Regions from separate parts of the Amycolatopsis solani genome, predicted to be linked through region 2. Evidence: riboswitches for the same ligand, from Rfam matches in the RefSeq annotation. Region 2 holds a riboswitch; the other holds the start of a gene.
The links. Region 2 has a riboswitch for glycine ahead of gcvP (aminomethyl-transferring glycine dehydrogenase). Riboswitches for the same ligand answer to the same signal wherever they lie in the genome.
Positions count from the first base shown of each region.

Region 1: another riboswitch for glycine. It lies ahead of gcvP (aminomethyl-transferring glycine dehydrogenase); the one in region 2 lies ahead of gcvP (aminomethyl-transferring glycine dehydrogenase).

Region 1 is NZ_JAWQJT010000002.1:768,469-782,514, reverse strand. It holds gene SD460_RS24215 (nuclear transport factor 2 family protein) at 1-336, shown strand, start outside; gene SD460_RS24210 (NAD-dependent epimerase/dehydratase family protein) at 382-1,536, opposite strand; gene SD460_RS24205 (GtrA family protein) at 1,674-2,171, shown strand; gene SD460_RS24200 (glycosyltransferase family 2 protein) at 2,101-4,275, opposite strand; gene SD460_RS24195 (NAD-dependent epimerase/dehydratase family protein) at 4,272-5,219, opposite strand; gene SD460_RS24190 (hypothetical protein) at 5,347-6,015, shown strand; gene SD460_RS24185 (helix-turn-helix transcriptional regulator) at 6,084-6,812, shown strand; gene gcvP (aminomethyl-transferring glycine dehydrogenase) at 6,957-9,833, opposite strand; glycine riboswitch at 10,006-10,104, opposite strand; gene SD460_RS24175 (MerR family transcriptional regulator) at 10,147-10,725, opposite strand; gene SD460_RS24170 (TetR/AcrR family transcriptional regulator) at 11,004-11,636, shown strand; gene trxA (thioredoxin) at 11,617-11,952, opposite strand; gene SD460_RS24160 (MerR family transcriptional regulator) at 11,964-12,359, opposite strand; gene SD460_RS24155 (bifunctional nuclease family protein) at 12,401-12,874, opposite strand; gene ftsR (transcriptional regulator FtsR) at 13,100-13,846, opposite strand; gene garA (glycogen accumulation regulator GarA) at 13,843-14,046, opposite strand, start outside.
Region 2 is NZ_JAWQJT010000003.1:1,758,821-1,772,866, forward strand. It holds gene gcvT (glycine cleavage system aminomethyltransferase GcvT) at 1-489, opposite strand, end outside; gene gcvP (aminomethyl-transferring glycine dehydrogenase) at 547-3,378, opposite strand; glycine riboswitch at 3,514-3,607, opposite strand; gene SD460_RS40850 (helix-turn-helix domain-containing protein) at 3,662-4,978, opposite strand; gene SD460_RS40855 (hypothetical protein) at 5,051-5,248, shown strand; gene SD460_RS40860 (3-oxoacyl-ACP reductase) at 5,245-6,012, opposite strand; gene SD460_RS40865 (aldehyde dehydrogenase family protein) at 6,012-7,379, opposite strand; gene SD460_RS40870 (gamma-glutamyl-gamma-aminobutyrate hydrolase family protein) at 7,376-8,086, opposite strand; gene SD460_RS40875 (glutamine synthetase family protein) at 8,067-9,431, opposite strand; gene SD460_RS40880 (YflT domain-containing protein) at 9,643-10,167, shown strand; gene SD460_RS40885 (alpha/beta fold hydrolase) at 10,451-11,335, opposite strand; gene SD460_RS40890 (HAAS signaling domain-containing protein) at 11,505-12,722, opposite strand; gene SD460_RS40895 (PadR family transcriptional regulator) at 12,719-13,042, opposite strand; gene SD460_RS40900 (SMP-30/gluconolactonase/LRE family protein) at 13,177-14,046, shown strand, end outside.

The DNA.
Region 1 (14,046 bases), on a different contig from region 2:
GAGCAGTACATCGCCGTCTGGAACGAGACCGATGGGGACAAGCGCCGCGCGCTCATCGCCGACGTCTTCGCCGGCGACGCCGGCTACACCGATCCGCTCGGTGCCGTCGCCGGGCACGACGGGATCGACCAGTTCGTCGGCGGGGCGCAGCAGCAGTTCGCCGGGCTCACCTTCAGCCTGCCCGCGGCGCCCGACGCGCACCACGACCTCGCGCGGTTCCAGTGGCACCTCGGCACGCCCGGGGCCGAGCCGGTCGCCATCGGGTTCGACGTCGTCGAACTCCGGGACGGGAAGATCGCCGCGGTGCACGGCTTCCTCGACAAGATGCCCGGGTGAAAAGCGCGTGCGGGCTCCCGGGCAGGGGAGCCCGCACGCCACTCGCTACCCCTTCAGCGCGCCCCGCCAGCGCACGGTCGGGCGCAGCTTCTCCGGGTTCACCCGGTGCTTGTTGGCGCCGACGATGTCGAACATCGACTCGATCAGCGTGTCCGACAGCAGGTGCGGCTCCAGCCCCAGCTCGACCAGCCCGGTGTGCTTGACGTTGTAGTAGTGCTCCAGCGCCTCGGTGCGGGGGTTCTCCAGGTGCTCGATCTGCACCGGGCCGGGGAACCGGTCGGCGACGAGGTCGGCGATCGCGGCCACCGACAGGCTCTCCGTCATCTGGTTGAACACCCGGAATTCGCCGGGCGAAGCAGGGTTTTCCACGGCCAGGCGGATGCACTCGACGGTGTCGCGGATGTCGATCAGGCCGCGGGTCTGCGCACCCTTGCCGTACACGGTCAGCGGCTGGCCCAGCACGGCCTGGATGACGAACCGGTTCAGCACCGTGCCGAACACCGCGTCGTAGTCGAACCGGGTGGCCAGCCGCGCGTCCAGCGCGGTCTGCGGCGTCTGCTGGCCGTACACGACGCCCTGGTTGAGGTCCGTGGCCCGCAGCCCCCAGGCGCGGCACGTGAATTCGATGTTGTGCGAATCGTGCACCTTGGTCAGGTGGTAGAACGATCCCGGCCGTTTCGGGAACAGCACGCGGTCCTTGCGCCCGTTGTGCTCGAGGTCGAGCCAGCCTTCTTCGATGTCGATGTTCGGCGTGCCGTATTCGCCCATCGTCCCCAGTTTGACGAGGTGGATGGCGGGGTCGATCTCCGCGATCGCGTAGAGCAGGTTCAGCGTCCCGACGACATTGTTGTGCTGCGTGTACGTCGCGTGTTCGCGGTCGATCATGGAATACGGCGCCGACCGCTGCTCGGCGTAGTGGACGATGGCGTCGGGTGCGAACTCGCGCACCGCGCCGAACAGGAACTCCGCGTCCAGCAGGTCGCCTTCGTAGTTCGCGATCTCGCGTCCGGAGACTTCGTGCCAGGCCGCGATCCGGTCTTTCAGCGATTCGATCGGGACCAGGCTTTCGACGCCGAGTTCGTCGTCGTAGCCGCGGCGGGCGAAATTGTCGAGAACGGCCACCTCGTGGCCTTTGTCCGATAAGTGCAGCGCGGTCGGCCAGCCCAGATATCCGTCACCGCCGAGAACCAGCACCCGCATTGTGCCGCCTTTCCTGCTCGTTCAAGAACCCGACGCTAGCGATCAGGTGCTGATGAAGACCTGGCAATGAGCTGTGAATCTCCTATGCGTGCGGGGGCCGGACGGCGGCGCGGCCGGCCCGCGGGGAGGATGGGGACATGACGACCGTAACCAACGGCGTGCGGCCCCGCACAACGGAGAAGACCCGCCGCCGCGGCTGGGCCCGCCTGGCCCGCGCCGCCGCGACGTCGGTCGCCGCCACGGTGCTGAGCCAGGTCGTCCTGCTGACCGTCCTCGCCACCGGAGGGGCCGCCGCGCTCGCCGGCACGCTGGCCTGGGCCGCCGGCGCGGTGCTGAACTTCCTGGTCACCCGCCGCTGGGTGTGGGGCCGCACCGGGCGGCCGCGCGTCCGCCGTGAGCTGCTGCCCTACCTGGCGGTCATCGGTCTCGGCGGGCTCGCCTCGATCGGACTGACGACGCTGGCCGGTTCACTGCTGGCGCGGGCGGACCTGCCGCACTTCTGGTGGGTCGTGCTCGTCGACGGCGCGTACACCGGCAGTTACGCGCTGGTGTTCGTCCTCAAGTTCACGCTGCTCGACCGGGTCGTTTTCGGCCGCGGCGCAGCACGTACCCCCGCCACCACGTCCCCGTCATGACGCGGGCGTAGTTCGCGCCGTAGACGAGGCTGCCGCCCTTCTTGCTCTTGCCCGCCTTGCGCAGCCGCATGCTCATCGGCAGCTCACGCACCCTCGCGCCGCGCGCGGTCACGCCGAGCAGCAGCTCCGAGGACTGGTACTGCGGTTCGTTGAGCGGCACCGAGCAGGCCAGCTCGGCCCGCATCGCGCGGAAGCCGAACGACGTGTCGGTGATCCGCCGCGCGGTCAGCACCGACGCCAGCGCGGCGAACACCCGCACGCCGAGCCACCGGACGCGGCTGTCGGCCTCCTCGTGCCCGAGCCGCCGGGACCCGGTGACGAAGTCCGCGGTGCCCTCGACGACCGGGCTGACCAGCGCTTCCAGTTCGCTGTTGTCGTACTGGCCGTCGGCGTCGGTCGTGACGACGTACTCGGCACCCGCCTCCGCCGCGAGGTGGTAGCCCAGGCGCAGGGCCGCGCCCTGGCCGCGGTTGCGCGGCGCCACGCACACGTACGCGCCGTGCGCCTCGGCGATCGCGGCCGTGTCGTCGGTCCCGCCGTCGACGACGACGAGGACGTCCACCGGCATCCCGAGGCACCGGTCCGGCATCTTCTCCAGGACCTCGCCGATCCCGCCGGCCTCGTGGTAGGCGGCGATGACGACGGTCAGCGGCGCGAACGAAACGTCCGGGTGGCGGCCGCGGAAGTCGGCCAGGGCGACGGAATCGACGTCGTCGGGGAAGGCCGCGAGGCGCTTCCGGCTCGCCGAAGTCAGCGTCGTGAAGCCGAGCGTGCCGGCCACCGGGAACAGCACGAGCGCCGGGATCTGGTAGCGCCACGAGAACTGGAACACCGCCGAGGCGAAGAGCAGGACCAGACCGCTCGACGCCGCCAGGAGCGCGCCCGCCCGCGCCCGGTCCAGCGGCTTCTTGCGCCGGAAGACCGTCAGCAGCCCGAGCAGTGCGGCCAGGCCGAGCACTCCGCCGGAGACGTAGCCGCCGCCCAGCTGGTAGTCGCGCAGGATCTTCGCCACCGGTTGGTCGACGCTCGCCACGACGCCGTCGTTCTGCCGCGTGACCAGGTCGATGAGCGACTGGTCGGCCCACTGCGGGTAGGACAGCTGGAACTGCCACCGGTCGAGCGGCACGTCGGTCGGATCCTGCTCGCGGCTCCAGGCGAAGCTCTTGGCGAAGTCGTCCAGGATCGCAGCGGCGACGTCGCCGGGCTGCTCCTTCAGGACGTCGACGGCGAATGCGTGGGCCAGCGCGGCCTTGTCGGCGCCGGGCGGCAGCGGGCCGGGCCAGTTCGGGTCGAGGTCGGCGTGCGTGTAGTTGTCCACCAGCCGGGTCTCGCGCGGCTCGGCCGGGCAGAACACCCGCAGTTCAGCTGAAACGTCGAGACTCGTGCAGTCGGCGACGGCGGCGGTGCGGCCGTAGAGCATGTTCCCCGACGGCCCGGTCAGCCCCCACTTCCCGGTCTCCGAGTGCACCCGCGCCGAGTACGGCACGAGGACGGCGAGCAGGCCGAGCAGCCCGGCACCGGCCCGGCGCCAGCCCGCCCAGTGCCGCCACGCTCCCCCGGCCACGACGAGGAACACCAGCAGCGGCAGGGCAAGGGAGACGCCGATCAGCCGGGTCAGCACGCCGAAGCCGAGCAGCAACCCCGCGACGCCGGCGCGTTTCCAGCCCGGCGTACCCCAGCCGAGCAGCAGCCACAGGAGCCCGAGGAGCACCGCCTCGAACGTCACCTCGGACATGATGTTCTGTTCGATCTGCAGCTGGTAGGCGTCGAACAGCAGCGGCACCGCGGCGAGCGCGGCGACCCACGGGCGGCCGCCGAGCCGCCGCACGAGCGCGTACAAGCCGATCGCGATCAGGATTCCGCCGGCGTGCTGGACCGCCGCCACCCACGCCAGGCCGCCGACCGCGAGGAGCGGCCGCAGCACCAGGTCGTAGCCGATCGGGTCGAGCTGGTCGGCGCGCAGCGCGTGCAGGTTGTCGAGGTAGCGGAACGAATCGATGTACAGCAGCGCCGGCCGGTAGGCGAGCCAGGTCAGCACCCGGAGCGTGATCGCCGGGACGAGGAGCAGGAGGAGCAGCCAGTGGCGCCGGAGGAACGCCGTCACGGTGTCGCGTTCGGACGGTCGAGACCCGAGAAGTACTTCCACGCCGTGGCCAAGCCGTCGACCAGCGAGACCGACGGCTGGTAGCCGATCGTCGCGGCGCTGGCCGAGACGTCGACGACCACCGCGGGCATCTCCCCCGCCGGCGCGTCGACGTGCTCGACGGGCAGCTCGGCACCGGTCACTTCGCGCACGGCCTCGACCATCTCCAGCACGGACACCGAGCGCCCGGCACCGACGATCGCCCGGCCGGAGTAGCCGCTGTCGAAAGCCGACAGGATCGCGCCGACGACGTCGTCGACGTGCACGAGGTCGCGGCGCTGCCGGCCGTCGCCGTAGACCTTGACGCCGGTGCCGGACAGCGCGGCCCGCATCATGCGCGGCACGAAACTGTCCTTGTGGGACATTCCCGGACCGTAGACGTTGGTGAACCGCAACGCACACGTCGTCATGCCGTACGCGCCGGCGTAGCCCGAAAGCAGCATCTCGCACGCCGCTTTGGTGGCACCGTAAGGAGTCAGCGGCCGCAGCGGCAGGTCCGGCGTGATCGTCGCGGTGCCGACGTCGCCGATCACGGCGTTGGTGGAGGCGAGCAGGAACTTCGGCACCTCCCGGCGGCGGGCGAGTTCGAGCAGTTCCTGGGTGACGAGAACGTTGTCGGCGAAGGTGTCTTCGGGCAGCTCCACCGACTTCAGCACGGACGTCAGCGCGGCCAGGTGCACGATCCCGGCGGTCTCCGCCGTCACGGCCTCTTCGCGGACGGCGGCCTCGCGCAGGTCGCCGGTCACCACGCGGACGCCGTCGAGGTCTTCGGGGAACGGCACCCGGTCCACGACGGTGACCGGGACGCCCCGGGCGCGGAAGGCGCGCACGACGGCCCGGCCGATGAAGCCGCTGCCGCCGGTCACGACCACGGACGTCCGACCGGAACCGTGCGCACTCGCCATGGCGGTCAACCTACCTCCCGTTCCTGTGCTCACGCCGTGGACCCGAGTACGCAGAAGTGCGTATGGCCGCTTCCCCGGCCGGGTTGGTGTCCTTGAGCGGTCACAGCAATGGGGAGGAAGGCACACCATGAAACGACTCTTCACCGTTCCGGCACTGCTCCTGGCTTCGCTCGCGGGAGCCTTGACCGTGTCGGCCGCGCCCGCGCAGGCGGCGACCACCGACGTCGGCGTCATCCCGGCGAGCCGGTCGTGCCCGGTCGGGACCGAGGCGATCGTGATCCGGATGGACGACGAGGACTCCGGCAACGCCAACTCGCGCGGTGGGTTCATCGGGGCGGTCAGCAGCACCAGCAACACGGAGATGTTCTTCTGCCGGGTCAACGGCACCGCGTTCCGCGGCGTCACGCAGTCCGGCTCGTTCCGGCCCTACGCGGTGCTGAAGCTGGGCGCGAACTGCCCGAACGGCTCGCAGGAGTTCTCGCGCCGGTTCGACAACGAGGACGACAGCAACAACAACTCGTTCTCGGGCAACATCTTCCCGAACGTGAGCGACAGCAACACGCTGCTGCGGTTCTGCCTGTTCGCGCCGGGGGTGGCCACGACGACGGCGTTCCCGAACGTCGGCTTCAGCTACCTCGTGTTCTCCGGGGTCGACTCGTCGGGCTTCTTCCACACCGATGACGAAGACGACAGCAACAACAACTCCTACAGCGCGCCCGCCGGGGTCAGCAGCATCGCGCAGTCGATGGTGAGCGCCGGTTCGAACACCACGCTGAACGTCCGGATCGCCCGGTAACGTCCGGTTCGTATCTCCCTCGGCACGTCCGGGTCTTTCTTGACCGGACGAGCCGAGGGGGATCACGGGTGAGCAGTGAAGTGACGGCGCGGTGCCTGCACCGCGCCCTCGAAGTGGTGCGCGAGCTGAAGGCGGCGGGGCCGGGTGAGGGCCTGGCGGCGCTGGGCCGCCTGGTCGGCTGCGACGTCGTCTCGTGCACGAGCACCGAGCACACGACCCGGCGCCTGATCGGCACGGTCACCGACCGGCCGGAGCACAACCTGATGCGTCACCCGGGGTTCCGCGCGCAGGCGCACCAGCACCCGGGGTTCGCGGCCTACCGCTCCGGAACGCTGCGGCTGGGCACGGCGGCCGCGTTGACCGACCTCGCCGACCTGCGGACGCTGCGCGGGCTGCCGTTCTACACCGACTTCTACCGCCCGCGCGGAACGGTCGACCAACTCCTCTGCGTGGTCCAGGTCGACGACCGCCACGGGCGCGTCCTGACGCTCAGCCGGTCCCGGCCCGGGTTCTCCGCCCGCGACCACGACCTGGTCGAACTGCTCACGCCCCACCTGGCCCAGGCGTTCGCCCGCCACGAGCGACCGGCGGTCCGGCCGCTCGCGGGCACGGCCCCGGCGCTGACCGCCCGCGAGCTGGAGGTGGCGCGGCTGGTCGCCCGGGCCGCGACGGACCGCGAGATCGCCCGCCGGCTCGGGATCAGCCCGCGGACGGTCCAGAAGCACCTGCAGCAGATCTACCGCAAGCTCGGGCTCGCCAGCCGCACCGAATTGCTGGTCCACCTGGCGACTCCGTGAATGCCACCTTCACGGCCTCACGTCCAGGGCTCCGGCGCACAGGCCGGTCCCGCGCCGGTCGAGGCGTCCTGAAGGGGACTTTCCTGTCATGTGACGACAGGAACGTCCCCTTCAGGGCGGCGGGACCCGCCGGGGTCGTGACCCTCAGGCGAAGGCTTCCGGGGGCGGGCAGGAACAGACCAGGTTCCGGTCGCCGGCCGCGCCGTCGATGCGGCGGACCGGGGGCCAGATCTTCGCCGCGGTGCGCCCGGCGGGGAACACCGCCGTCTCGCGGGGGTACGGGCGGTTCCAGTCGCCGGCCACGCAGGCCGCCGTGTGCGGGGCCAGGCGCAGCGGGGACTGCTCCAGCGGCCACTCGCCCGACGCCACCCGGTCGATCTCGGCGCGGATCGCGATCATCGCCGCGCAGAAGCGGTCCAGCTCGGCCAGGTCCTCGCTCTCCGTCGGCTCGACCATCAGCGTGCCCGCGACCGGGAACGACATCGTCGGCGCGTGCAGCCCGTAGTCCGCGAGCCGCTTCGCCACGTCGTCCACGGTCACACCCGTGGCCTTCGTCAGCGGCCGCAGGTCGAGGATGCACTCGTGCGCCACGAAACCCGAACGGCCCGCGTACAGCACCGGGTAGTGCTCGCCGAGGCGCCGGGCGATGTAGTTGGCGTTGGCCACCGCCACCAGCGTCGCGCGCCGCAGGCCTTCGGCGCCCATCATCCGGATGTACGCCCACGAGATCGGCAGGATCGACGCGCTCCCCCACGGCGCCGCGCTGACCGGGCCGACACCCGTCGCCGGGCCGGCCGCCGGCTGCAGCGGGTGGTTGGGCAGGAACGGCGCCAGGTGCGCGCGGACCCCGATCGGCCCGACGCCGGGACCGCCGCCCCCGTGCGGGACGCAGAAGGTCTTGTGCAGGTTGAGGTGCGAGACGTCGGCGCCGAACCGGCCGTACTGGGCGACGCCGATCAGCGCGTTGAGGTTGGCGCCGTCGACGTACACCTGGCCGCCCGCGTCGTGCACCGCCGCGCACACCTCGCCGACGGTGTCCTCGTACACCCCGTGCGTCGACGGGTAGGTCAGCATGATCGCGGCCAGGTCGTCGCGGTGCTCGTCCACAGTGGACTTGAGGTGCGCGAGGTCGATGTTCCCGTCGCCATCGCAGCGGACGACGACCACCCGCAGGCCCGCCATCACCGCGCTCGCCGCGTTCGTGCCGTGCGCGCTGGCCGGGATCAGGCAGACGTCCCGCGCGTCCTCGCCGCGCCACCGGTGGTACGCGCGGATCGCGAGCAGGCCCGCGAACTCGCCCTGGCTCCCCGCGTTGGGTTGCAGGGAAACCGTGTCGTAGCCGGTGATCCGGGCGAGCCAGGCGCTCAGGTCGGCCACGACTTCGAGGAGGCCGGCGGCGTCTTCCGCGGGCGCGAACGGGTGCAGCCCGGCGAACTCCGGCCACGTGACCGGCTCCATCTCCGCGGTGGCGTTGAGCTTCATCGTGCACGAGCCGAGCGGGATCATGCCGCGGTCGAGGGCGTAGTCCTGATCGGACAGCCGGCGCAGGTACCGCAGCATCGCGGTCTCGGACCGGTGTTCGTGGAACACCGGGTGCGTGAGGAACTCGCTCGTGCGCCGCAGCGGGGCCGGGAGCGCGTCGGCCGTGTCCGCGTCCAGGCCGTCCACATCGGACACCGAAACCCCGAACGCCTTCCACACGAAGGAAAGCCGTTCCCGGGTGGTCGTCTCGTCGCAGGCGGCGCCGACGTGGTCGTCGTCGATCCGGCGCAGGGACACGCCCAGGTCGCGGGCCGCCGCGACGACCGTGTCCGCCCGGCCCGGCACCGCCGCGGTCACGGTGTCGAAGAACTCGCCGTGCACGACTTCGACGCCGCCTTCGGCCAGGCCGGCGGCGAGCACGGTGGCCATCCGGTGGGCCCGCAGCGCGATCGCGCGCAGGCCGTCGGGCCCGTGGTACACGGCGTACATCGACGCCATCACCGCCAGCAGGACCTGCGCGGTGCAGATGTTCGAGGTCGCCTTCTCGCGGCGGATGTGCTGCTCGCGCGTCTGCAGCGCGAGCCGGTACGCGGGCGCGCCGTCGGCGTCCTTCGCCACGCCGACCAGGCGCCCGGGCAGCTGCCGCTCGAGGCCCTTCCGCACCGCGAGGTAGGCGGCGTGCGGGCCGCCGAAGCCGAGCGGAACGCCGAACCGCTGCGTCGACCCGACCGCGACGTCGGCGCCGAGCTCGCCGGGCGGCCGCAGCAACGTCAAGGCGAGGGGGTCAGCGGCGACGACCACCGCCGCGCCGTGCTTCTTGGCTTCCGCGATGGTCAGGTCGAGCTCGTGCACGGCGCCGGACGCGCCCGGGTAGGCCAGCAGCACGCCGAAGAAGTCCCCGCCGAGTCCCAGCCCGGTGAGCCCCTGGGACAGGTCTTCCACGACCAGCTCGATCCCGAGCGGCTCGGCTCGCGTCCGCAGCACGGCGAGGGTCTGGGGCAGGGTGTCCCGGTCGGCGACGAACCGGTTCGACGCCGATTTCCCGGCCCGCCGCACGAGCGTCATCGCTTCGGCGGCCGCGGTGGCTTCGTCGAGGAGGGAGGCGTTCGCGACCGGCAGCGCGGTCAAGTCCGCGATCATGGTCTGGAAGTTGAGCAGCGCTTCGAGCCGCCCTTGGGAAATTTCCGGCTGGTAGGGCGTGTAGGCGGTGTACCAGGCCGGGTTCTCGAGCACGTTCCGCCGGATCACCGGCGGGGTCACGGTGTCGTGGTAGCCGAGCCCGATCATCGCGGCGGTCGGCCGGTTCCGGGCAGCCAGCGCGCGCAACTCGGCCAGCGCCTGGGCTTCGGAAGCCGCGGGCGGCAGGACGAGCGGCTCGGCGGAATCGCGCAGCGACGCGGGAACGGCGTGCTCGGCGAGTTCGTCGAGGGATGCGACCCCGATGACGTCGAGGATCTTGCGCAGCTGGTCCGGACCAGGCCCGATGTGCCGCTCGTCGAACGGGATCCCCTGCTCCAGCGAGGCGAGTGACGGATTCACGAAGGCCTCCTGGGGACAGCGGGGCTGGGCCGGGACCACAGTGTCCTGGCCTCCCCACTCTGTCCGTACCCATTTCTGGGCGCCTGAGAGTTTCGCCCGCGTGGTTGAACCGGGCTTGCACCGTCGGCGGGGCCATCAGGCTGTGTCCTGACGACCCGCTTTCCAGAGGCGTCTCATCCGCGCGGTCCAGGGTGCCTGAGAGGTTCCGGGGAGGACTTGCTCCTTCGGCGCCGAGCTCAAGGTGTGGCTCGGACTCTCCCGCGCGGGTTCGTCGACCGCACGAGTAACCTTACTCCGTCCGCCGCAGCGGTGATCACCCGGTCTTGCGTGCGTTGCGGCGCTGGGTGAGCTCGTCCGGCTGGTGCGTCTCGACGACGCCGCCGTCGGCGCGCTCGGCCGGGAATTCGTGGATGGTCCCGCTGATTTCCTGCATCGCTCCGCTGACCGCGATGCCGAAGACGCCTTGCCCGCCCTGGAGCAGATCGACGATCTCCTCCGGCGAGGTGCACTCGTAGACTGTGGTGCCGTCGGAGAACAGCGTCACCCGCGCCAGGTCGCGGACCCCGCGCAGGCGCAGGTGGTCGACGGCGACCCGGATGTTCTGCAGCGAGACGCCGGTGTCGAGCAGCCGCTTGACGACCTTGAGGACCAGGATGTCCTTGAACGAGTAAAGCCGCTGCGAGCCGGAGCCGTGCGCCGTGCGGATGCTGGGTGCGACCAGCTTCGTCCGGGCCCAGTAGTCGAGCTGGCGGTAGGTGATCCCGGCGATCTGGCACGCGGCCGGGCCGCGGTAACCCACGAGCTCGTCCGGCAGCGAGTCGTCGGGGAACAGCTCACCCTGCTCGCCACTCGCGACCTCAACAGGCTGCTTCTCGGAACCAGCCTCGACCACGCAAGCCTCCCCTCGCCCGACCTGATGGCCGGCGAATGACAGCCGGACGGTCCCAGGAGCGGGACCCGCCGGAGATCAATCACCACGATCCGGCCCCAGACCGTGAATCACACCGTGGCGATTTACCTTCTTCGACGGTAAGCGCCCGGACAGTGCCGGTCAACGCGACGCGCGGCAAGCCTCAACGGTCGGATGACCCTTTGAGCCGTTCGCCGTACCCGAGGCGCGAGAGTTCAAACATCTTGACGTCGTTTACTCGGCCGAGTAACTTTTTACTCATGCAAGTAAACACCGACCTCATGGCCGAGCTGGGCCTCAGCCCCACCGAAGCCGCGCGGCGCGCCCAGATCATCGGCGCGACCATCGGCGTCCTCGCCGACCTCGGCTACCGCCGGACGACGTTCGCCAAGATCAAGGAGCGGGCCGGGCTCAGCAGCACCCGGCTGATCTCCTACCACTTCACGAACAAGGCCGGCCTGATGCAGGCCGTGCTCAGCACGGTCGTCGAGACGAAGAACGAGTACCTGGCCGAGCGCACCGGTGGCGGCCTCGACCCCGCCGACCGGGCCGGCTACCTGCGGGCGCACATCGAGACGTCGATCGCGTTCCTGCGCACGTACCCGGAGTGCGTCCGGGTGCTGACCGAGCTGGCCGCCAACGCCGACGACGTCGACGGCTGGGTGATGACGAAGGTGCTGGTCGACGACCTGCGCGTGCACGGCCTGGCCCGCCAGCTCAAGCAGGGCCAGGCCGAGGGCGCGTTCGGCGACTTCACCCCCGAGGTGATGGCGATGTCGATCGCTCAGGCCATCGACGGCGTCGCCGCCGCCTACGCCGCCGACCCGGCACTGGACCTGGAGATGTACGGCCGCGAGGTGGCGGACGCCTTCGTCAAAGCGACGGCGCCGTGAGCGCCCGGTCGAGCCGCTCTTCGATGCGGGCCTTCGGGAACGCGCCGACGATCGTCTCGACCGGCTCGCCGCCCGAGAACAGGATCATCGTCGGCAGCGACATGACCTGGTAGGACCGGGTCGTCTCGGGGTTCTCGTCCGCGTTGATCTTGCGGACGGCGAGGTCCCCGGCCCGCTCGGCGGCCAGCTGCGCCAGCACCGGGCGGACCATCCGGCACGGGCCGCACCAGGTGGCCCAGAACTCGACCAGCACGGGGACGTCGCTGCCGAGGACCTCGGCGAACGTCGCGTCGGTGACAGCACTTACCTCGGACACGAGGGGCTCCTTCACGGGTGCGGGGATGCGGGCACGACACACGGATCGGGCGCCTGCCGGGCGAGCGCGCCGGCGAGCTTCGCGGCCAGTTCGGCGCGGATGCCGCCGAGCCGGGACAAGAGCGCGTCGGCTTCTTCGAGCTTGCGGCGGTAGACCTCGATCGAATTGGCGCAGGCGTCGCCGGTTTCGTGACCGCTGCGCAGGCACTCGACGAACGGCCGGGTCTCCTCGAGGGTCAGCCCCACCGTCTGCAGGGTCTGGATCTCCTTGACCAGCTGGAGGTCGTCCTCGTCGTAGTCGCGGTAGCCGTTCGCCGAGCGACGGGCCGCGAGGAGGCCCTGGTCCTCGTAAAAACGCAGCGCACGGGTGGTGACACCCGTGCGCTGCGCCAATTCTCCGATCCGCATGCCTCGACGCTAGACGTTGACGTCCGCGTCAAGGCAAGGTCTTACGTGTCGGCTCCCCGGAAGTCTTCGGGCGACACGGAGTCGAGGAACTCGCGGAACTTCTCGACCTCGTCCTCCTGCTCGTCCGGGATGATCAGGCCGGCCTCTTCCAGCACCGCGTCCACGGCGTGGATGGGGACGCCGATCCGCAGGGCCAGCGCGACCGAGTCGCTCGGCCGGGCGGACACCCGGATGTCGCCGTCGAAGACGAGTTCCGCGAAGAACGTGCCTTCCTTGAGGTCGGTGATGACGACCTGCTCGAGTTCGCGGCCGAGCGCTCCGATGACCTCTTTCAGCAGGTCATGCGTGAGCGGGCGGGCCGGGCGGACTCCCTGCTGCTCCAAGGCGATGGCGGTGGCTTCGACCGAGCCGATCCAGATCGGCAGGTACCGTTCGCCCTCGGTTTCCCGCAGCAACAAGATCGGCTGATTCGCGGGCAGCTCGACCCGCACCCCGACGACGCGCATTTCGCTCATCGGATTTCGCCTCCCTCTCGTGCACGGGCTTCAGCGGTGGAACGGCTTCGCGCCGCCACTGTCGACGCTACCCGTCATCCGCGCGCTGTGCTCGCTGTCCGGACTCTCTCGGTTCGCCTGCCGCAAACCCGTGCCTTCACGGTACGGCATGCGGTGCCGAACATTCAGTCATTGACATGGGACCACATAGAGGATCTCACTACCCCGTTGTGGCCCGCACCGTGATCAACACCCCGCGACGCCACGGATTCCGGCCTTGACGAGGAGCGTGTGCAGCGTCACGGACAGTGCCGCGAGCTCTCGCACCACCTCATCGGCCCTCGATTTGGCCTCCGGGTCACGGTGGCGGTACACCGGGGTCACGATCTGCTCCAGCAACCCGACCTCGCGGTCGGCCGCGGCGCGGAAGGCACGCAGATGTCTCGGCTCGATACCGAATTCGGTCATCGCCTTAACCGTCCGCGCCACCAGCACCGCGTCCGGGTCGAAGAACCCGGCGGGACCGGGCCGGACCAGGCCGTACTGCTGCAGCTCGGCCAGCGCGGCCGCGTCGATGCCGGCCTGCTCCAGGAGTTCCTCCTGGGTCAGGCGCAGCTCCTTGCCCGTGGTGAAGTCGGCGGCCACGGGCAGGCCGACGTTCTCGGCCGGCGCGTCGATCGGCACCAGCCGGCGCGGCGGGCGGGGCAGGGCCGCGGCGGGCTCGGCACCCGAGTCCGCCGCGTCCAGCTGTTCCTTGATGACCTTCAACGGGAGGTAGTGGTCCCGCTGGGCGGCCAGGACGAACCTGAGACGCTCCACGTCCGCCGCGGCGAACTGCCGGTACCCCGAGGGCGTCCGGCCCGGCTGGACCAGGCCTTCGGCTTCGAGGAACCGGATCTTGGAGATGGTGACATCGGGGAAGTCGCCGCGCAGCTGCGCGAGAACGGCCCCGATGCTCAACCCGTCGCGTTGTGGCCGTCCGGCCGCCGTCACTGCGCCCCCTGGCCCCCGTGCCCCGGGCCGGTCAGGAAGACCAGGCGGAACTTCCCGATCTGCACCTCGTCGCCGCCGGCGAGGACGGCCTGGTCGACCGGCTCGCGGTTGACGTAGGTGCCGTTGAGGCTGCCGACGTCGATGACGACGAACTCGCCGCCCTCACGCCGGAACTCGGCGTGCCGACGGGAGACCGTGAC
Region 2 (14,046 bases):
ATCGGCGTCGGTGACCGCGCCGAGGATCGCCGCGGCGTTCGGGCCCTGGACGGCGATCAACGCGGTCGTCTCCGACCGGTCGTCGACGACGGCGTCGAAGCCCGCGACCCGCTCGGCCAGCGCGTCGGCGACGACCTTCGCGTTGCCCGCGTTCGCGACGACCAGGTAGTGCTCGTCGGCGAGGCGGTAGACGACGAGGTCGTCGAGCACGCCACCCTCGGCGTCGCAGATCATCGTGTACCGCGCGCGGCCCGGCTTGACCCCGGTCAGGTTGCCGACGAGCGCGAAGTCCAGGACGTCGGCCGCCTGCTTGCCGGTGACGTGGATTTCGGCCATGTGCGACAGGTCGAACAGCCCGGCCGCCTCGCGGACGGCCTTGTGCTCGGCCAGCTCGCTCGCGTAGCGGACCGGCATGGACCAGCCGGCGAAGTCGGTGAACAGCGCACCGAGTCCCTGGTGGACTCCGTGCAGGGAGGTTTCGCGAGACATTGTCGCCTTCCGTAGGGGGTCGTGAGTGCTTAGTAGGGTTCTAACCCGACTAAGCACTCACGAGCCGTACTCGCTCAGGGGCGGGCAGGAGCAGACCAGGTTGCGGTCGCCGCGGGCGCCGTCGATGCGGCGGACCGGCGGCCAGTACTTGTTCTTGCGCGACACCCCGGCCGGGTAGACGGCCAGCTCGCGGTCGTAGGCCTTGTCCCACTCGCCGACCAGCGTCTCGGCGGTGTGCGGCGCGCCCCGCAGCGGCGACTCCTCCGCACTCCACTTGCCGGAAGCGACCTCGTCGATCTCGGCGCGGATGGCGATCATGGCGGCGATGAACCGGTCGATCTCGCCCAGGTCTTCGGACTCGGTCGGCTCGACCATCAGCGTGCCGGCGACCGGGAACGACATGGTCGGCGCGTGGAAGCCGTAGTCGATGAGCCGCTTCGCGACGTCGTCGACCGTCACGCCGGTCTCCTTCGTGATCTGCCGCAGGTCGAGGATGCATTCGTGGGCGACCAGGCCGTCCTGGCCGGTGTAGAGCACCGGGTAGTGCGGGGCGAGCCGCGAGGCGACGTAGTTCGCGGCCAGCACGGCGACCTTCGTCGCCGCGGTCAGGCCGGGCGCGCCCATCATCCGGACGTACGCCCACGAGATCGGCAGGATCGACGCCGAGCCGTAGGGCGCGCCGCTGATCGGGCCGACACCGGTCTCGGGGCCGGCCGCCTCCAGCAGCGGGTGGTTCGGCAGGAACGGCGCGAGGTGCGCGCGCACCGCGACCGGGCCGACGCCGGGACCGCCACCGCCGTGCGGGATGCAGAAGGTCTTGTGCAGGTTCAGGTGCGAGACGTCGCCGCCGAACTCGCCCGGCTTGGCCAGGCCGAGCAGGGCGTTGAGGTTCGCGCCGTCGACGTACACCTGGCCGCCGCCGTCGTGGACGATCTTGGCCAGCTCGTCGATGTCGTGCTCGTACACGCCGTGCGTGGACGGGTAGGTGACCATGATCGCGGCCAGGGTGTCCTTGTGCGTGTCCACCTTGGACCGCAGGTCGGCCAGGTCGACGTTGCCCTCGTCGGTGCACTTCACGACGACCACGCGCATCCCGGCGAGCACCGCGGACGCCGCGTTGGTGCCGTGCGCGGACGACGGGATCAGGCAGACGTCACGAGCGTCGTCGCCGTTCGCGCGGTGGTACGCGCGGATCGCGAGGAGCCCGGCCAGCTCGCCCTGGCTGCCCGCGTTCGGCTGGAGCGACACCTTGTCGTAGCCGGTCACCTCGGCCAGCCAGTCCGCGAGCTGTCCCACGAGCGTGTGGTAGCCCTCGGCGTCCTCGGCCGGGGCGAACGGGTGGATGCCGGCGAACTCGCGCCAGCTGATCGGCTCCATCTCGGTGGTGGCGTTGAGCTTCATCGTGCACGAGCCGAGCGGGATCATGCCGCGGTCGAGCGCGTAGTCCAGGTCGGACAGCTTGCGCAGGTAGCGCAACATCGCCGTCTCGGAGCGGTGGGTGCCGAAGACCTCGTGGCCCATGAAGCCGGTCTCGCGGGCGAGGCCGTTCGGGAGCGCGACGCCGTCGTTGACGTCCTCTTCGACGCCGAAAGCGCGAAGGACCTTCGCCGTGATCGCCGGGGTGCTGACCTCGTCGAAGGCGACGCGGACGTGGTCGGCGTCGACGTGCCCGAGGTTGATCCCGGCCTCGCGCGCGGCGGCGTGGACCTCGGCGGCCTGGCCCGGGACGTGCGCGACGACGGTGTCGAAGAACGACTCGTGCACGACCTCGACGCCGGTCTTGCGGAGAGCGTCGGCAAAGCCCGCGGCCAGGCCGTGGACGCGCTGGGCGATCTTCTTCAGGCCGTCCGGGCCGTGGTAGACCGCGTACATCGCGGCCAGCACGGCCGGGAGGACCTGCGCGGTGCAGATGTTGGACGTCGCCTTCTCGCGGCGGATGTGCTGCTCACGGGTCTGCAGCGCCAGCCGGTAAGCCGGGTTGCCGTCGGCGTCGACCGACACGCCGACCAGGCGACCCGGCAGCGAGCGCTCGAGGCCGGCGCGGACGGACATGTACCCGGCGTGCGGGCCGCCGTAGCCGAGCGGGACGCCGAAGCGCTGGGTCGAGCCCGCGGCGACGTCGGCGCCGAACTCGCCCGGCGCGGTGACGAGGGTGAGCGCGAGGAGGTCGGCGGCGACGGTGAACAGCGCGCCCGCGGCCTTCGCCGACTCGGAAATCGCGTGGTAGAAGCCGCGGCCGCGCAGCACGCCGGACGCGCCCGGGTACTGGGCGACGACGCCGAAGAACTCGTCCGGCAGGCCGGTGAGCAGGTCGCGGACCTCGACCTCGATGCCCAGCGCCTCGACGCGCGTGCGCACGACGGCGATGGTCTGCGGCAGGCATTCGGCGTCGAGCACGACCTTGTTGGACTTCGACTTCGACGCGCGGCGCATCAGCGTGACGGCCTCGGCGACGGCGGTCGACTCGTCCAGCAGCGACGCGTTCGCGGTGGCCAGGCCGGTGAGGTCGGCGACCATCGTCTGGAAGTTGAGGAGCGCTTCGAGCCGGCCCTGGGAGATTTCCGGCTGGTAGGGCGTGTACGCGGTGTACCAGGCCGGGTTCTCGAGGACGTTGCGGCGGATCACGCCGGGGGTGACGGTGTCGGAGTAGCCGAGGCCGATCATCTGCGTCATCGGCCGGTTGCGCGCGGCGAGGGCGCGCAGCTCCGCGGTGGCGTCCTCTTCGGACGCGGCGGGCGGCAGGGTGAGTTCCTTCGTCGCGCGGATCGCGGTCGGGACGGCGGCGCCGACGAGGGCGTCCAGGCTGCTGTAGCCGCACTCGGCCAACATCTTCGCGCGTTCGGCCTCGGACGGGCCGATGTGACGGGATTCGAACTGCGTAGAGGTGATCGGGAGCTCCTCGGGCCGGGCACACAACGGTGCGCTGGGAACTCCCCCTCTGTCATGGCACCTGAGAGTTTCACCGTGTGCGACACGGCTTTCACCTTGGGTGAGGCGCGGGCGCGCCTGCTTTCCAGAGTGGCCTCGCGCGAAGCGGTAGCTGGTACCTGAGAGATTCCGGGGAGTTTGCTCCTTCGGTGCCCCACCACGTTCGTGAGGGCTCTCCCGCCTCGGCTCGACGGCCCGATCTGCAGTTGTGGCGGTTACGGTACCTGCCGGGTTCGAGATCCGTCTACTTCACCCGGCCAACGCCACAGTGATCCTCGACCGGCCCTCGACGGACCACGCTCCCGGCCAGCGTGGGCGGGCGCCGCACCCGGCCCGAAGGCAGGACCAGCCGCTTGAGCGGCCCGCCCAGCGGCACGGGTGGGTGGCCGGCACCGAGGAGCACCTGCTCGACGATCTGCTCGGCGTGCCACGCCACGGCGTCGTTGAGCCGGTCCAGGGACGGGCGGTCGCCGTCGAAGACGTCCTCGTCGGCCAGCGTCACCTCGTAGTACGCGCAACCGGGCGGGACCGCGATCGACTCCTCGATCGCGCGGGCGCCGTCGAGGGGATCGTCGAAGCCCGCTTCGAGGAGCGCCGAACGGTAGATGCGGGCCGCCCGCTCCCGCATGCGCGGCCCGTAGCGGACCACGACCGGGAGGCGTCCGGTCAGGTCGGGCACCGCGAGGCCGTGCAGCAGCATGATCGGCGGCACCGACTGCACCAGCCGCGGCGCGGGCTCGGCCAGCTCACGGGCGGTGATCCGGACGCGGTCGGCCATCGCGTCCGGGAGGCCGAAGTAGCGGAAGTCGACGTTGCCGAACCCGAGCCCGTCGGCGACCAGCGACGCCAGCAGCTCGCCGTACCCCCAGATCGGCGACAGCACCACGACCGGCGGCGCGGCCGCGACCGGCGACGGCACGGGCGGCCGCGTCGCCTCCTGCTCGGGCACCTGGATGACCAGCCGCGGCGGCTCGTGCCAGTCGTGCACCTCCGCGACCCGCCAGTACAGCCCGAGCGGCCGCCACAACTCACCGAGGATGTCGTGCTCGAGGATCCGCCGCGCTTCTGCTTCGGAAAACGGGAAGTCCCGCGGCGGCACGACCCCGACGTAGTGGTGGTAGGTGACGCGGACCTCGTCCCCGCGGGTCGCGGAGCGGATCCGCATCTCCCAGTCGATCGGCGACGCCGCGATCAGGTTGGCCACCTGCGTGCCGGGCGAGGAGTAGACGAGCGCCGTGGCCTGCCGCAGGAACTGCCCGGCCTGGTCGATCCCCTCCCGCAGCGCCTTCGCGGCCTGAGCGACGTGCACCGGACTGGCGAGGCTGTCGGGCAGCACCCCGGCGACGCGCAGCAGCTCGGCCTCCCCGACGCCGGTGACCTCGGCGAGCTGCGCCCAGTGGTCGAAGACGGTCACCTTCGGCGCGTGCCGGTGCTCGATCCAGCTGCGCAGGGTGGACGTCGGAACGCCGATGCGTCTCGCGGCCTCGTCCAGGGAGAGGCCCCGCGACCGGATGCCGGCCCGGACCGCTTCCGCCCACTCGTCGGCGCGCCAGTGCGTCACCTCACAAAGCTAACGAAACCCGCTAGCTTTGCGCAGGGACAAATCGCCCACGGCCGCCCGACGCTGGTGACCATGACCACCACCGTCGTCGCCCTCACCCTCATCGTCGGCGTCCTCACCTTCGCCGCCGGGGCCTTCCTCGCCTCCGAGATCGCCGTTCGCGTGCTGCGGCGGCGCGAACGGCTCGTCTCCGAAGAGCGCAAGAAGCTCAACGCCACCTGGAGCTACCTGCGGGAGGTCTACGGCGTCAAGAAACCGACCAAGCGTTAGAGCGGGGTGACGTACGCGCCCGAGATCCCGCCGTCGACCAGGAACTGGGACGCCGTGATGAAGCTGGCGTCGTCGCTGGCCAGGAACGCGACCGCCGCCGCGATCTCGGACGGCTCCGCGAAGCGGCCGACCGGGACGTGGACCAGGCGCCGGGCAGCTCGCTCAGGGTCCTTCGCGAACAGCTCCTTGAGCAGCGGCGTGTTCACCGGGCCCGGGCACAGCGCGTTGACGCGGATGTTCTCCCGCGCGAACTGGATGCCCAGCTCGCGGCTCATCGCGAGCACCCCGCCCTTGGACGCGGTGTAGGAGATCTGCGACGTCGCCGCACCCATCACCGCCACGAACGACGCGGTGTTGATGATCGACCCGCGGCCCTGGCGCTGCATGTGCGGCAGGACGGCCTTGCAGCAGTGGAACACCGACGTCAGGTTGACGCGCTGGACCCGCTCCCACGCCTCGATGCCGGTGGTCAGGATGGAGTCGTCCTCGGGCGGCGAAATCCCGGCGTTGTTGAACGCGACGTCGACCGAGCCGAACTGCTCGACCGTGCTCTGGAACAGGTTCTCGACCTGTTCGGCGTCGGTGACGTCGGTCTGGATGAACGCGCCGCCGATCTCGTCGGCGACCGCCTTGCCTTCGGCGGGGGTCAGGTCCGCGATGACGACCTTCGCCCCTTCGCTCGCCAGGCGGCGGGCCGAGGCGAGGCCGATGCCGCTCGCGCCGCCGGTGATGACCGCCACGCGGCCTTCGAAACGCTGGACCATTACTCCTCCGTGCTCAGAAAGACGTTCTTGGTTTCGGTGAACGCCGCCGCGGCGTCGGGGCCCAGCTCGCGGCCGAGGCCGGACTGCTTGAACCCGCCGAACGGCGTCCAGTAGCGCACCGAAGAGTGCGAGTTGACCGAGAGGTTGCCGGCTTCGACGCCGCGCGCCACCCGGAACGCGCGGCCCGCGTCGCGGGTCCAGATGGACCCGGACAGGCCGTACTCGGTCGAGTTGGCCAGCCGGACCGCGTCGGCTTCCTCCGCGAACGGGACGACGGCGACGACCGGGCCGAACACCTCCTCCGCCGCGGCGGGGTACCGCAGGTCGGGCGGGGTGAGGACGGTCGGCGGGAACCAGTAGCCGGGGCCGTCCGGCGCGCTCCCGCGGAACGCGACGGGCGCGTCGCCGGGCACGTAGGACGCGACCTTTTCGCGGTGCGCGGCCGAGATCAGCGGCCCCATCTCGGTCTTCTCGTCGCCGGGGTCGCCGACGACGACGCCGTGCACCGCGGGTTCCAGCAGTTCCATGAAGCGGTCGTACGCGCTCGCCTGCACCAGGATCAGCGACCGGGCGCAGCAGTCCTGGCCCGCGTTGTCGAAGACGCCGTAGGGCGCGGTCGCCGCGGCCTTCTCCAGGTCGGAGTCGGCGAAGACGATGTTGGCGTTCTTGCCGCCGAGCTCCAGCGTCACGCGCTTCACCTGGGCCGCGCAGCCGGCCATGATCTGCTTGCCGACCTCGGTGGAACCGGTGAAGACGACCTTGCGCACGGCCGGGTGGTCCACGAACCGTTGCCCGACAACGGATCCCTTGCCGGGCAGCACCTGGAAGACGTCCGCCGGGAGGCCGGCCTCGCGCGCCAGCTCGCCGAGCCGGATCGCGGTCAACGGCGTCAGCTCGGCGGGCTTGAGGACGACGGTGTTGCCGGCGGCGAGCGCGGGCGCGAAGCCCCAGCCGGCGATCGGCATCGGGAAGTTCCACGGCACGATCACGCCGACGACGCCGAGCGGCTCCTGGAACGTGACGTTGACGCCGCCCGGCACCGGGATCTGCTTGCCGATCAGGCGTTCCGGCGTGGCGGAGTAGTAGTTGAGGACGTCGCGGACGTTGCCCGCCTCCCAGCGCGCGTTGCCGATGGTGTGCCCGGAGTTCTCGACCTCCAGCCGCGCGAGGTTCTCGATGTCGGCCTCGACGGCGTCGGCGAAGCGGCGCAGCAGCCGCGCGCGGTCGCCAGGGGTGACGTCACGCCACGCCGGGAACGCCGCCTGAGCGCGCGCGATCGCCGCGTCGGTCTCCTCGGCGCTGGTCAGCGGGACGGTCCGCACCACCTCCTCGGTGGCCGGGTTGAGAACGTCGAAGGTGCTGGTCATGCCCTCTCCTCGGTCGCTTCGACGAGCGCGGCGAACAGCCGGACGTCGTCGCTGTCCTGCTCGGGGTGCCACTGGACGCCCAGGGTGAACTCCCCCGGCACCTCGGCGGCTTCGATCGTGCCGTCGGCGGCCCAGCCGACCGGTTCCAGGCCGGCGCCGAGCCGGTCGATCGCCTGGTGGTGGTAGCAGAGCGTCTTGGTCTCGGGCCCGAGGATCGCCGCCGCCCGGCTCCCCTCGGCGAGGGTGACGGTGCCCCGGCCGAACGTCGCGGGCGCGGGCTGGTGCTCGGCGGTCCCCGCCGCTTCCGGCAGGTGCTGGACCAGGGTGCCGCCGAGGGCGACACTCATCACCTGCAGGCCGCGGCACACGCCGAGCACGGGCTTGCCCGCCCTGCGCGCGGCGTCGAACAGCCCGAACTCGAAGGCGTCGCGGTCCGGCCGGGTGTAGGTCGTCGGGTGCTTTTCCTGGCCGTAGCGCGCCGGCTCGACGTCGGCGCCGCCGGTGAGCACCAGCCCGTCCACAGTGGACACCAGTCGCTCGTGCGCGTCGGAGACCGGGGGTAGCAGCACCGGGATGCCGCCGGCCGCGACGACGCAGTCGACGTAGACCCGGTGCAGCAGCGCGGCTTCGGTCTCCCAGACCAGGAACTTCGCGGGTTCGAGGTAGCTGGTGAGGCCGATGACCGGTTTAGAGGCGTTCGAAGCCACGGACGAGCTCCCAGTCGGTGACGGCGGCGTTGTAGGCGTCCACCTCGATCTTCGCCGCGTTCAGGTAGTGCTCGACGACGTCCTCGCCGAACGCTTCGCGCGCCAGGTCGCTGCCCGCCAGGGCCGCGGCGGCCTCGGGCAGCGTCGTCGGGACGGTGCCGCGGTCGGAGTTGTAGGCATTGCCGACGAACGGTTCTTCGAGCTCCAGCTCGTTCTCGATGCCGTGGAGGCCCGCGGCGATCAGCGCGGCGACGGCCAGGTACGGGTTGACGTCCCCGCCCGGCACCCGGTTCTCGACGCGCAGCGATTCGCCGTGCCCGACGACGCGCAGCGCGCAGGTCCGGTTGTCGGTGCCCCAGGCGATCGCGGTCGGCGCGAAGCTGCCCGGCACGAACCGCTTGTAGGAGTTGATGTTCGGCGCGAAGAAGTACGTCAGCTCGTGCAGCGCGGCGAGCTGGCCGGCGAGGAAGTGCTCCATCAGCTTCGAGAAGCCGTGCTCTCCGTCCCCCGCCAGGACGGCGCGGCCCTCGGTCGAGCGCAGGCTGATGTGGATGTGGCAGGAGTTGCCCTCGCGCTCGTTGTACTTCGCCATGAAGGTGAGGCTCTTGCCCTCCTGCGCGGCGATCTCCTTGGCGCCGTTCTTGTAGACGCTGTGGTTGTCGCAGGTGCTCAACGCGTCGGTGTAGCGGAAGGCGATCTCCTGCTGGCCGGGGTTGCACTCGCCCTTCGCGGACTCCGGGTAGAGCCCGGCGCCGGCCATGTCGTTGCGGATGCGGCGCAGCAGCGGCTCCAGGCGCGCGGTGCCGAGCATCGAATAGTCCACGTTGTACTGGTTGGCGGGCTTGAGCCGCTGGTAGCGCTTGTCCCACGCGGCTTCGTAGCTGTCGTCGAAGACGATGAACTCGAGTTCGGTGCCGACGAAGGCGGCGAGCCCGCGCTCGGCGAGCCGGTCGAGCTGACGGCGCAGGATCTGCCGCGGCGACACGGCGACCGGCCCGCCCTGCACGCGCTCGACGTCGGCGAGCACCAGCGCGGTGCCTTCCTGCCACGGGACCTCGCGCAGGGTTTCGAGGTCGGGGCGCAGCACGAAGTCGCCGTAGCCGCTCTCCCACGACGAGAGCGCGTAGCCGTCGACGGTGTTCATGTCGACGTCGACGGCGAGGAGGTAGTTGCAGGCCTCGGTGGCGTGCGCGACGACCTCGTCGAGGAAGTACTCCGCCGAGCAGCGCTTGCCCTGCAGCCGTCCCTGCATGTCCGTGAGCGCGACGAGCACGGTGTCGATCGTGCCCGCGTCCACGCGCGCGCGGAGTTCGTCGAGCGTGAGCATGCCTCGTCTGCGTGCCATCGGTCGCCCCAAAGGTTTGGTATGAATCCTTTGCCGGTTCTTCCTACCCGGTGAGCTCCGGCGGGTCAACCGGAACAAAGGTATTTTCTTGAGCCATTGACGTGGGCGCCGGTTTGTCCGTGATGCCCGGCTGAGAAGAGTCTGTGAATTCGTGCCGGCGGGAGGAAACGGGGATACTCACACGTTGTACGGGGCAAGAGAGGTGAGATCGATGACCACAGCATTCACGCAGCAAGGCACGATCGGACAGCAGCAGGCGCGGCCCCAGCTGCCGACCCTGCCCACCGGCTGGCCGATCGGTTCGTACGAGTCCTACGAGCAGGCGCAGCGCGCGGTCGACCACCTCGCGGGCGCGGACTTCCCGGTCACCGACGTCACGATCGTGGGCGTCGAGCCGATGCTCGTCGAGCGCATCGCGGGCAAGATGTCGTGGGGCAAGGTCCTCGGCAGCGCGGCGACGTCCGGAGCGATGTTCGGCCTGTTCCTCGGCCTGGTCCTGAGCCTGCTGAACCCGGGCGCGGGCCTGGTCCCGATCGTCATCGGCCTTGTCGCGGGCCTCGGGTTCAACCTGCTGTTCGGCGCGTTGGGTTACGCGGTGAACCGGAACAAGCGCGGGTTCGTCTCGCAGAGCCAGCTGGTGGCGCGCCGGTACGACGTGCTGTCCCAGCCGCGCAACGCCGAGAAGGGCCGCGCCCTGCTGGCCGACCTGGCGGCGCGCAGCGCGTTCGGTCACTGACGCCGCTGAGCCGCTGATTCGCTGATTCGCTGAAGATCGAAGGCCGCTTCCGGAGCCCCGGAGGCGGCCTTCGTGCTGCCCGGCGCCCGGTGGGTCTCGCGCGCTGGGTGTTCGCCGGGCCCGCCCGAGTGGGTGTGGTCCGCCGCCCGGCGGTTGCGCCGGCGCCCCGAGACGGCCTCGTGCTGTCCACACCAGGGCCGTCGCGCGCCGGTCGGGAGGTCGCCGCCGAGCCGGTCACCCGGAACTGTCGGTGCCCGCCGGTAGCGTGGAAAACGGGGGCTGCTCAGGTCCCCGACGACACCGCCGTGTCCGGCGCCACCGCAGGATCCGGTGTCCCGGCCGGCCGTCCCGCCCTCAGCAGGTCGCCCCACCGGGCCCGGTCGTAACTCGCCGCCGGGGTGTCCGCCAGGAACTCGCGCAGGACCTCCGCGAACCGCTCGGGATCCGATCGGTGCGGGAAGTGCCCGGCCCCCTCGAACAGCACCAGCCGGCTGCCCGGCATCGCCCGGTGTGCGCGCAGGGCGTGGCCGCTCGGCACCACCCGGTCGGCCGTCCCCCACACGAGCAGCGTCGGGATGCCCTCGGTCAGGTAGCAGCGGTCCAGCATGTTGACCACCTGCCCACGCCAGTCGACGACCGAGCGCAGCGTCCGCAGGAACGCCGACCGCGTGCCCGGCTCGACCAGGCGGAGGTAGCGCGCGACGACGTAGTCGAGGTCCTCGGAGATCCGCAGCAGCTCGGCGAGCCCGCGCAGCACCGGCAACGCCGGCCGCGCGCCCAGCAGGGGCAGCACCAGCCCCGCGCCCGGCGCCGCCGCCAGGCGCAGCAGGGGGTGGACGCTCGCGCCGACGCCGCCCGAGCCGACCAGCACCAGGCGTTCGCAGCGTTCCGGGAACTGGTAGGCGAACTGCATCGCGACGCCGCCGCCGAGGGAGTGCCCGACCACCGTCACGCGGTCGACGTCGAGCGTCGTCAGCAGGTCGCGCATGCCGCACGCGTACGCCGCGACCGAGTAGTCCGCGCGCGGTTTCGCCGAGAAGCCGTGGCCGAGCAGGTCGGGCGCGATGACCGTGAAGTCGTCGGCCAGCGCCGTCAGCAGTCCCAGCCACGTCGACGAGTCGTCGCCGATCCCGTGCAGGAACAGCACCGCCGGGCCGCGCCCGGCCATCCGGTAGGCACGCTCGTACCCGTGGACCACCCGGGTCCGCGGGGCGAAGGCGTCCGAGAGCACCCGCCCAGTCCAGCACGCCCGAGGTACGCGGGAAGTTTCCGGCGCGTTCGGATCGGGTGAACGCCGGGAGCGGGCCCCGACCCGTGCTCCCGGCGTTCGTTCCCCCTTACTTCGTCGGCGTCGGCGTGGCCGGCGCGGACGAAGAAATGGTGGGCGGCGACGGCGGGACCGTCACCTTCGGGATGGCGGCGCTGAACGGCACCCCGGCGTTCTCGCGGCAGGCGGAGCGATATCCGTTGTAGCCGTTGTAGTTGCCTTCGCTGTCGGTCACGCCCTGCTCGATCTTCGGCCGCGGGAACCGGTTGTCCTCGCCGATCTTCTGCTTGGTGCCGCTCGAGCGTTCGCAGCCGTAGCGGGTCAGCGCGAGCGGGCGGCCCTGCTCGTCGTAGAGGTAGACCTCGGTGAGCGGCTTGCCCTCGGCGTCGAACGCGTAGACGTTCTCCACCTCCTGGCCGCCGTAGGTGAGCTGCTCGTTGCCGTAGCGGTCGGACGACGAGGGGTAGTACGACGCCGACTGCGACGGGGAGTACCGGTTCGAGATGAGGTCGACCGCGGCCCCGAACCCGCCGAGCGCGCCGCCGACGACGAACGCCGAGACCGGCACGGCCAGCCACAGCAGCCGCCGGTCGCCGCGCACCCGCGGGCCGGCCCAGACGATCGCGGCCCCGGCCACCAGCAGGAACGGCAGCAGCAGCACCGCGCTCCGCTGCCGCATCATCAGCAGGACGCCGAAGCCGAGCAGCACCACGGCGCACAGCACCCACCACGCCGGCTTCATCGAGCCCAGCCAGCGCAGCACCTTCCCGGTGTCGTCCTGCTCGCGCCCCTTCGCCAGCGCGCCCCGAAGCCAGCCGACCTCCGGCAGCGCCAGCACCGGCTCGACCCCGCCGCGCAGCAGCAGCGCGAGGCTGATCAGGAACACCGGCAGGAACAACAGCATCCCCAGGAGCACGTCGGGGTCGACGCTGATCGCGGCGCCGAACGCCAGCAGCGCGAGCCCGATCGCGCAGAGCACCAGGCCCCACAACGCGATCCGCGGCTTCGCCAGGCTGGGCGCGGCCGCCGTCGCGAGCACCTGCGTCGCGCCCTCCCCCGCCGGCGGGTACCCGCCGGACGCGCGCAGCTCGGCGGCGTAGCTCTCGGGCGTCCCGAGCCGTTCGATCAGCGCCTCGACGCGGGCGCTCTCCCCGAGTTCGGCCTCCAGCTCCGCCAGGTGCGGGCGGACGTCCTCGAGGATCTCTTCGATCTCGCTCGCGGGCAGGTCGGCGAGCGCGGTGCGGACCCGCGCCAGATACACCCGCACGGCGGTCGGCTTCTCGCTCATGCTGCCTCTCCCAAAAGCACGTTCATCGTCACGGCGAAGCTCTGCCAGGTCTTGCCCGACTCCGCGAGCCGGACCCGGCCCGGCTCGTTCAGGCTGTAGTACTTGCGGTGCGGGCCCTCTTCACTGGGCACCACGTACGAAGTGAGCAGGCCGGCCTTGTACAGCCTGCGCAGCGTCCCGTACACCGACGCGTCCCCCACTTCGTCCAGGCCCGCGGCCCGGAGTCTTCGCAGGACGTCGTACCCGTAGCCGTCTTCCTCGCGGAGCACCGCCAGGACGGCGAGGTCGAGCACCCCTTTGAGCAGCTGACTGATCTCCACTGCACCCTCCAGTCTTACGCTTGGGAAGGTACCACGCATTGCGCAGTAGTGCGCAAGGCGGAGGGCCATCCGGGCGTGTCAGCCGCTTGCCGGCCTCCACGCTTATCGTGGGATTTCAGCCGAAGGGGGTACCGATGGATCTGATCAAGACCGAGTTCGAGGTGCTGGACGAGCGGTTCGAGCGCGTCAACGGCGACGAGTGGACGCAGCGCCTGCACACCGGCTGCCGCTGGACCGAGGGGCCGGCGTACTTCCCGGCCGGGCGCTACCTGGTGTTCAGCGACATCCCCAACGACCGCACCCTGCGCTGGGACGAGACCACGGGCCGGGTCGGGGTCTTCCGGCAGCCGTCCAACTACGCGAACGGGCACACCGTCGACCGCCACGGAAGGCTGATCAGCTGCGAGCAGGGCCTTCGCCGCGTGACGCGCACGGAGCACGACGGCTCGATCACGGTGCTGGCGGCGGAGTTCGAGGGGAAGCGGCTGAACAGCCCGAACGACGTCGTCGAGCACTCGGACGGGTCAATCTGGTTCACCGATCCGAGTTACGGCATCGACAGCGACTACGAGGGGTACCAGGCGGAGAGCGAAATCGGCGGCTGCCACGTGTACCGCGTGGCCCCGTCGGGCGAGGTCCGGATCGTCGCGGACGACTTCTCGCGCCCGAACGGGCTGGCGTTTTCGGCGGACGAATCGCTGTTGTACATCGCGGACACCCGCCAGGATCCCAGTCACCTCAGGGTGTTCTCGGTCCGCGACAACGGAACGCTGACCGGCGGCGAGATCTTCGCGACCAGCGACAGCGGCGGCTTCGACGGCGTGCGCCTCGACGCCGACGGCCGCGTCTGGGCGGCCGCGCACGACGGCCTGCACTGCTTCGACCCGGACGGTACGCGGATCGGCAAACTGCGGATCCCGGAGATCTGCTCGAACCTGACGTTCGGCGGCGCACGGGGGAACGAGCTGTTCATCACGGCGTCGAGCTCGGTGTACACGCTGAGG